Regions from separate parts of the Streptomyces sp. RGM 3693 genome, predicted to be linked through region 1. Evidence: riboswitches for the same ligand, from Rfam matches in the RefSeq annotation. Region 1 holds a riboswitch; the other holds the start of a gene.
What was found. A riboswitch is a leader RNA that binds a small molecule or an ion and turns the genes downstream of it on or off. The one in region 1 is predicted to bind glycine.

Region 1 (4,438 bases):
GCGGCGCCGCAACCGGGCCGGCTGACGGCTCCCGGGCGGTTCCCGGCCCGGGACCGGGTCGATTGTCAGTGGTGTGCGGCAGCATCAGTGGTGTGAGACGTGCGCCGACGATCCTGCATCTGGACATGGATGCGTTCTATGCGGCCGCCGAGCAGGCGGCCAAGCCGAGCCTGCGGGGAAAACCCGTGGTCGTCGGCGGGATCGGGCCGCGCGGTGTGGTCGCCACCGCCTCGTACGAGGCGCGGGTCTTCGGGGTACGTTCGGCGATGCCGACGGCGCAGGCGCGCCGACTGTGCCCCAATGCCGCTTATCTCAATCCCCGGTTCACGCTGTACCGCCAGGTGAGTGAATCGGTCATGGAGCTGCTGCGGGCGTTGTCACCGCTCGTGGAGCCGCTGAGCCTGGACGAGGCCTTCGTGGACCTGGAGGCCGGCGGGGTGGCGGCGGAGACTGCCGCGGTGCGAGCCGTGGGGGAGCAGCTGCGGCGCGATATCCGGGCGGCCACCGGGCTGACCGGTTCGGTGGGGCTGGCCGGCGCCAAGATGCTCGCCAAGATCGCGTCCGAGGCGGCGAAACCGGACGGCCTGGTGGTCATCGAGCCGGGCACCGAGCGGGAACTGCTGGGGCCGATGCCGGTGCGGACGCTGCCCGGGGTGGGGCCGGCGACGGCCGAGACGCTGCGCCGGGCCGGGATCCACACCGTCGCGGAGACCGCGGAGGCCGGCGAGGCGGAGCTGGTGCGGTTGCTCGGCAAGGCGCACGGCACCGGGCTGTACGGGATGGCGCTGGGCCGGGACGAGCGGCCGGTGGTGGCCGAGCGGGATGCGAAGTCGGTGTCGGTGGAGGACACCTTCGAGGTCGACCTGACTGACCGGACGCGGGTGCGGACCGAGGTGCTGCGGCTGGCCGATCGGTGTGTGGTGCGACTGCGGGCGGCCGGGCGGTCCGGGCGCACGGTGGTGCTCAAGGTGCGGAACTACGACTTCTCGACGCTGACCCGGTCGGAGACCCTGCGCGGGCCGACCGACGACCCGGCGGTCGTCCGGGAGGCCGCCGTGCGGCTGCTGGAGACGGTGGACACCACGGGTGGGGTGCGGCTGCTGGGCGTGGGGGTGAGCGGGCTGGCCGACTTCACGCAGGAGGACCTGTTCGCCCAGCTGGCCACGGAGCGGGAGGCGGCGGAGCAGGCGGCGGGCGGGACGGCGGAACCGGAAGCGGCGGGGGTGCCGGAGTCCGGTGCGGAGCTGCCGCGGCGCTGGCACCCGGGGCTGGACGTGGTCCACGAGGAGTTCGGTGCCGGATGGGTGCAGGGCAGTGGCGTGGGGAGGGTGACCGTGCGGTTCGAGACGCCGTGGTCCGCACCGGGGCGGGTGCGGACCTTCGCCGTCGACGATCCGGCGTTGCGGCCGGGCGAGCCCCTGCCGCTGCCGGGCGAACCGGATCAGTCGTCCGCGCCGGCGATCCGCCCGAAGTCGGCGTCGCCGGCCGACGAGGCGGAGTCCGCGGCCGGTGCGGAGATATCCAGGCGGTAGTGGTGGTAGAGCTGGAGTTCCTGCTCGGGGGAGAGGTGCCGGCCGACGCCGAAGTCCGGGGCATCCTTGATCAGCTTGCGGTCGTAGGGGATGTGCAGGCTGTCGCCGACCATCTTGCTCGGTTCCAGGGGAACGAACGCATCCCGACTGAACAGGCCGGTGCGGACGGCCGCCCATTCCGGTTCGCCCGTCGCGTCGTCGAGGTAGACCTCGTCGACGGTCCCTATTTTCGCGCCGTTCCGGTCGAACGCTTTGCGGCCGATGAGGCTCCGGGGATCGATATCGGTTTGCACGGTCCCTCCAATTGGTCGCAACTGCCTTGTGACAACTACGAAACGGCACATTTCATGCCTCGGCCACTCGAAGGATCGTTCCGGCAGTGCGCTGGTAGGCTGGCGAATGGCCGTCGACCCCATGCGGGAGAGTCCTTTGTCGTTCGCGACCAGGGGCGCCGAAGGAGCAAATCCTCCCCGGAATCTCTCAGGCACACGTACCGCATGGATGAGGTCACTCTGGAAAGCAGGGCGGGCCACGGGCAGGTACATGCCGGAACCCTTCCTCACCGACGGTGAAAGCCGGACCGCAGCGCGCGGGCCGGTGAAGCTCTCAGGTTGAGATGACAGAGGGGGAGGCCGTCCGGGCACCAGCGCCGTGGTGCCCCTCGTAGGTCGTACTGACCAGGAGGCCCCCGCAGATGACCACCAACCGCATCTCCCTGACCGAACTGGAGCGCGGCACTCCGTTCGAGCGCCGGCACATCGGGCCCGACCACGAGGCGCAGGCCAAGATGCTCGCGCAGGTCGGCTTCGGATCGCTGGACGAGCTCACCGCCACCGCCGTCCCCGACGTGATCAAGAGCGCCGAGGCGCTCGGCCTGCCGCAGGCCCGTACCGAGGCCGAGGTCCTGGCGGAGCTGCACGCGCTCGCCGACCGCAACCAGGTCCTGTCGTCCATGATCGGACTCGGCTACTACGGCACGTTCACCCCGCCGGTGATCCTGCGCAACGTCATGGAGAACCCGTCCTGGTACACGGCCTACACGCCCTACCAGCCGGAGATCTCGCAGGGCCGCCTGGAGGCCCTGCTGAACTTCCAGACCGTGGTCGCCGACCTGACCGGACTGCCCACCTCCGGTGCGTCCCTCCTGGACGAGGGCACCGCCGCCGCCGAGGCGATGGCGCTCGCCCGCCGGGTCGGCAAGGTCAAGCAGGGCGTCTTCCTGGTCGACGCGGACTGTCTGCCGCAGACCGTCGCCGTCATCCAGACCCGCGCCGAACCGACCGGCGTGGAGGTCGTGGTCGCCGACCTCACCGACGGCATCCCGGACGAGATCGCCGAGCGCGGTGTCTTCGGCGTACTGCTCCAGTACCCTGGCGCGTCCGGCGCCGTGCGCGACCCGCGGGCGGTGATCGAGCGGGCGCACGAGCTGGGCGCGATCGTCACCGTCGCCGCCGATCTGCTGGCGCTGACGCTGCTCACCTCGCCCGGCGAGCTCGGCGCCGACATCGCGATCGGCACCAGCCAGCGCTTCGGTGTCCCGATGGGCTTCGGCGGGCCGCACGCCGGCTACATGGCCGTCCGCGAGCAGTACGCCCGCAGCCTGCCCGGCCGCCTGGTGGGCGTCTCCGTCGACGCCGACGGCAACAAGGCCTACCGCCTGGCACTGCAGACCCGCGAGCAGCACATCCGCCGTGAGAAGGCCACCAGCAACATCTGCACCGCGCAGGTGCTGCTCGCCGTCATGGCCGGGATGTACGCCGTGTACCACGGCCCCGACGGGCTGCGCACCATCGCCCGCCGCACCCACCGGTACGCCGCGATCCTGGCCGAGGGCCTCAAGGCCGGCGGCGTCGAGCTGCTCCACGACGGCTACTTCGACACCCTGACCGCCCGGGTGCCCGGCCGGGCCGCCGAGGTCGTCGCCGCGGCCCGCGAGGCCGGCGTCAACCTCCGCCAGGTCGACGCCGACCTGGTCGGCATCGCCTGCGACGAGACCACCGGGCGCGCCCAGCTGGCCGGCGTCTGGGGCGCGTTCGGGGTCCACGGCGACATCGACGCGCTGGACGCGGCCGCCGCCGACGCCCTTCCGCAGTCGCTGCAGCGCACCGACGACTACCTCGGCCACCCGGTCTTCCACCAGCACCGCTCCGAGACCGCGATGCTGCGCTACCTGCGCACCCTCGCCGACAAGGACTACGCGCTGGACCGCGGCATGATCCCGCTCGGCTCCTGCACGATGAAGCTGAACGCCACCACCGAGATGGAGCCGGTCACCTGGCCCGAGTTCGGCCAGCTGCACCCCTTCGCCCCGGCCGACCAGGCCGAGGGCTACCTCACGCTCATCCGGGAGTTGGAGGAGCGGCTCGCCGCGGTCACCGGCTACGACAAGGTGTCCATCCAGCCCAACGCCGGCTCCCAGGGCGAGCTGGCCGGTCTGCTCGCCGTCCGCGCCTACCACCGTGCCAACGGGGACGAGCAGCGCACCGTCTGCCTGATCCCGTCGTCGGCGCACGGCACCAACGCCGCCAGCGCCGTGATGGCCGGTATGAAGGTCGTCGTCGTCAAGACCGGTGAGGACGGCGAGGTCGACGCCGACGACCTGCACGCCAAGATCGAGAAGCACCGGGACGAACTGGCCGTCCTGATGGTCACCTACCCGTCCACGCACGGCGTGTTCGAGGAGCACATCACCCAGATCTGCGCCGCGGTGCACGAGGCCGGCGGTCAGGTCTACGTGGACGGCGCGAACCTCAACGCCCTGGTCGGCCTCGCCGAGCCGGGGAAGTTCGGCGGCGACGTCTCGCACCTCAACCTGCACAAGACGTTCTGCATCCCGCACGGCGGCGGTGGCCCCGGCGTCGGCCCGGTCGGCGTCCGCGCCCACCTGGCGCCGTACCTGCCCAACC
Region 2 (4,438 bases), on a different contig from region 1:
TTCCTGGAGAGAGGGGGAGCGGGCGGGGCGCCGCGGCCCCGCCCGTGCGGTGGCGGGGCCGGGGCCAGGGCACTCCCAGCGTGAGCTGGGGGAGTCAGCCGGCGGTGAAGGCGGTGTACTCGTCGACCGTGAGCAGGTCCTCCGGCTCACCGGTGATCTTCACCTTGAACAGCCAACCGCCCTCGAACGGGGCGGAGTTCGCCAGCGAGGGGTCGGCGACGACGTCCTCGTTGACCTCGGTGATCTCGCCGTCCACGGGCGAGTAGAGGTCGCTGACGGACTTGGTCGACTCCAGCTCGCCGCAGGACTCGCCCGCGGTGACGGTGGCCCCGACCTCGGGGAGCTGCACGAAGACGACGTCGCCGAGGGCGTTGGCCGCGTGCTCGGTGATGCCGACCGTCGAGACGCCGCCCTCGGCGTCCGACAGCCACTCGTGCTCCTTGCTGTAGCGCAGCTGCTGGGGGTTGTCCATGGCTTGATTCTCCTGTACGCGAGGGTGTGATCGTGAAGGGGGGCACCTCCCGGACGAAGTCCGGGGGGAGGGTCTTGCCCAGTGAGACACGTGATGCCGGACGCAAAGGCGCAGGTCCGCGGCGGGCACCGCGGCCGCGCCGGCGCCGCCTGCTACTTCTGCCGCTTGTAGAAGGGCAGCGCGATGACCTCGTACGGCTCGTGCGTGCCGCGGATGTCCACCCGGACGCCCTCCGTGCCCGGTGCGGCGTACCCGGCGTCGACGTAGGCGATGGCGATCGGCTTGCCGAGGGTCGGGGACGGCGCTCCCGAGGTGACCTCGCCGATCACCGTGCCGTCGGCCGCCACGACCGGGTAGCCGGCGCGCGGCACCCGGCGCCCCTCGGCGATCAGGCCGACCAGCTTGCGCGGCGGGTCCTGCTCGGCGCGCTCGGCGGCCGCCCGCAGCGCGGCGCGGCCGACGAAGTCGCCCTCCTTCTCGAACTTCACGACCCGGCCCAGGCCCGCGTCGAAGGGGGTGAGCGCGGTCGTCAGCTCGTGCCCGTACAGCGGCATCCCCGCCTCCAGGCGCAGGGTGTCGCGGCAGGACAGGCCGCACGGGATCAGGCCGACGTCCCGGCCCGCCTCGGTCAGCGCCGTCCACAGGGCGACCGCGTCCGCCGGCCGGACGAACAGCTCGAAGCCGTCCTCGCCGGTGTAGCCGGTCCGGGCGATGAGCACCTCGACGCCGGCGACCGTGCCGGGCAGCCCCGCGTAGTACTTCAGGCCGTCCAGGTCGGCGATGGGGGCACCTCCCTGGTCGAGCGAAGTCGAGACCTTGGGGGAGAGCTTCTTGAGGATGCCGGGGGACTCCGGGCCCTGCACCGCGATCAGCGCGTAGGCGTCCCGGTCGTCGCGGAGCGCGGCGTCGAAGCCCGCCTGCCGGCCGGTCAGCGCGTCCAGCACCACCTGGGCGTTGGAGGCATTGGCGACGACCATGAACTCGCGCTCGGCGAGCCGGTAGACGATCAGGTCGTCGAGGATGCCGCCGTCGGGACCGCAGATCATGGTGTAGCGGGCCCGGCCGACCTTGAGGGCGCCGATGTTGCCGACCAGCGCGTGGTCGAGGAGGGCACCGGCCTGCGGACCGGTGACGGTGATCTCGCCCATGTGGGAGAGGTCGAACAGGCCGGCGCGGGTGCGGACCGCGACATGCTCCTCGCGTTCGCTGCTGTAGCGCAGCGGCATGTCCCAGCCGGCGAAGTCGGTCATGGTCGCGCCGAGCGCGCGGTGCGTGGCATCCAGCGCGGTACGGCGAGGGGCATCAGTCATCGTTCGGGGCTCCCAGGCATGGGTGACAAGACGGTCTCCCCATCTGTCATCGGAACCTGAGAGGTTCACCGGGAGTCCGCGACCGGACCCGGTTTGCACCTTGGGTGGAGCCGCCCCCTTCAGCCGGGCCGCGACTCGCTTTTCAGATCTGCCTCGCCCGCGCGGTATAGGGGCCTGAGAGATTCAAGGGAGGACTTGCTCCTTCGGCGCCCCGCCGTGGCGGCCGGGGACTCTCCCGCGCGGATTCAAGCGGCCGGTATGCAGTTGGCTGGCTGTGCACGAGTGACCAGTGGTGTGCCCGTGGCGGCCACATCATTACACGGGATCGCCGGATACAGGAGCCCCGGCCGCCGCTCCGTGACCGGCCACCCGTACCGCGCCCGGCCGGCCGGGCCCGCCGCCGCGTCGCCCGTCGGCCCCGTCGGACCGTCAGATCCCTTGGTACGGACGGCTACCGCCTTGCTGCTCATTACCTTTTCTTGACACTCTGCGGGAAGGCCGGGTCCCGAACCCGACCTGAGCCGACGGGGAGGGGCGATCACGGTGCACAGCGAAGCGGCGTACGCGACGACGGCGGGGGTGGCACCGCCACAGCCCGCACCACAACCGGCGCCGCCCGCGCCCGCGGCGAAGCGCCGCCCCCGCCCCGCCGCCCGGTCCGACCGGCCCCGGATCATCGATCTGCGGGACGGCGCCCGCGCCGCCCGCACCGCGCTCCGTTTCCCGGCCGGCGACCTGATCGTGATCTCCGGGCTGCCCGGCAGCGGCAAGAGCACCCTGATGGGCCGGGTGGTGCCGCACCACGACGGCCGCGGCGCCCCGGTGCACCGCGTCGACTCCCAGGACGCCCGGGAACGCTGGGAGCGCGGCCGACTGCGCCGCCTCCCGTACGCGCTCTACCGCCCGCTGGTCCGGGTCGCGCACTATCTGGCGCTGCGCCGTGCGGTGCGCTCCGGCGGGAGTGTGGTGGTGCACGACTGCGGGACGCTGGCGTGGGTGCGCCGCTGGCTCTCCCGGGCGGTCCGGCGCGACGGCCGGGGGCTGCACCTGGTGCTGCTCGACGTACCGCCCGAGGCGGCGCTGACCGGCCAACGGGCGCGCGGCCGGGGGGTGTCGCGGTACGCCTTCGCCCGGCACCGCCGGGCGGTCCGCCGGCTGGTCGCCCGGGCCGAGGAGGCCCGGCTGCCGTCGGGCTTCGGCTCCGCGGTGCTGCTGGACCGGACCGCCGCCGGGGCCCTGGAGCGCGTCACGTTCGGCTGACCGGGCCGGGGCCGCCCGCACCCGGCCCCGCTCGCCCGACCATCGTGGCCACCGCCGGCTTCGGCGACCGGCGCTCCGCCCGTTAGGGTCTGACCCACCGGGCGGGCCTGTGGGCCCGCCCCCAGGGTCAGGGGCCGGGCAGCGCGGCCAGTAAGTGGGTGGGTGAGATGAACTATCCGGACAATTACCCGCAGCACGGCGGTCCGGTGTCGGGGGACCTCTCGGGCGCGGGGATACCGCAGCTGGCTTGGCCGGCCAACGAGCTGGAAGAGGTGCTGGCCGCGTCGGTCGGACACCCCGAGGCCGGCGGCCGGATCGTCGAGGTGCTGGGCCGCAGCCGGGTGTGGGTGCCGCTGCCCGAGGGCGGCGGCCCGGAGCGCGGCGGCCTCGGCGCGGCCGGTCTGGACCTGTCGACCGTCGAGATCGGCGGCGCCGCGTACGTCCCGGTCTTCAGCTCCGAGCAGGAGTTCCTGAAGGTCGTCGGCGCGCATCTGTCGTACACCGTCGCGCCCGCGCAGGAGTTCGCCCGCGGGCTGCCCCCGCTGCTGGGCATCGCGGTCAATCCGGGCGGCACCGTCGGTGTCCCGCTGCCGCCGCCCGCGGTGGCCGAACTGTGTCGGATCGGGTGGACGGATCCGGCCGGCCCGCAGGTCGGCGGCGCCCGGGTGCGGCTCTTCGAACCGGACTGGCAGGACGAGCCGGTGGACTTCCTGGCCGCCGCCGGCCTGGCGTTCTCCGGCGCCGGGTTCGTGCTGACCGCCCGGCGCACGCTGGCCAGCGTCGAGGGCGACACGCCGGCGCTCTTCGTCGGCGTGCAGATCGAGGTCGCTCCCGAGCGGCTGCACGACGGCAGCGCCCGCGACGAGGTGCTCGCGGCGCTGGGCCGGGCGCTGGGCCAGGTGCCGGTGCCCTGGCCGGTCCAACTCGTCCTGCTCGACATCGCCCAGGGCGACCCGGTCGCCGACTGGATGCTGGAGCGCGTGCGGCCCTTCTACACCCGGGACCACTCGTAAGCTGGTGGAACGACGGGCGGGCGCAGGCCCTGCCGGCAGAAGGGACGGACCACGTGAGCGCGGGTGCGCATCAGGGAGCGGCGGCGGCCGACCAGGTCGAGCAGATGCTGCGGCAGGTCTCGCCCGGGCGCTATGACGCCTACGAGGCGCTGCTTCAGGCCCTCGCACACGGACAGGTCTGGATGCTCCTGTGGCACGGCCGGGCCGGACAACCCGATGCGCAGTACGGGAACATGGAGGTCGACGGGCTGGGCTACGCCCCCTGTGTGACCTCCGCGGCCGAACTCGCCGCCTCCGGCTGGACCCGCGACCACGAACTCGTCACCGGCCCCGAGATCGCCGCCGCCCTCTTCCCCGACCGCTGGGGGCTGTGGCTGAATCCG

Region 2: another riboswitch for glycine. It lies ahead of gcvT (glycine cleavage system aminomethyltransferase GcvT); the one in region 1 lies ahead of gcvP (aminomethyl-transferring glycine dehydrogenase).

What each region holds. Positions count from the first base shown of each region.
Region 1 is NZ_JBMPPQ010000003.1:1,506,051-1,510,488, reverse strand. Features, by position in the region: gene ACO0M4_RS35170 (MerR family transcriptional regulator) at 1-25, shown strand, start outside; gene ACO0M4_RS35165 (DNA polymerase IV) at 93-1,532, shown strand; gene ACO0M4_RS35160 (PRC-barrel domain-containing protein) at 1,442-1,825, opposite strand; glycine riboswitch at 1,940-2,038, shown strand; gene gcvP (aminomethyl-transferring glycine dehydrogenase) at 2,227-4,438, shown strand, end outside.
Region 2 is NZ_JBMPPQ010000001.1:766,373-770,810, forward strand. Features, by position in the region: gene gcvH (glycine cleavage system protein GcvH) at 95-472, opposite strand; gene gcvT (glycine cleavage system aminomethyltransferase GcvT) at 625-1,782, opposite strand; glycine riboswitch at 1,935-2,030, opposite strand; gene ACO0M4_RS03230 (AAA family ATPase) at 2,320-3,042, shown strand; gene ACO0M4_RS03235 (enhanced serine sensitivity protein SseB) at 3,210-4,055, shown strand; gene ACO0M4_RS03240 (enhanced serine sensitivity protein SseB C-terminal domain-containing protein) at 4,109-4,438, shown strand, end outside.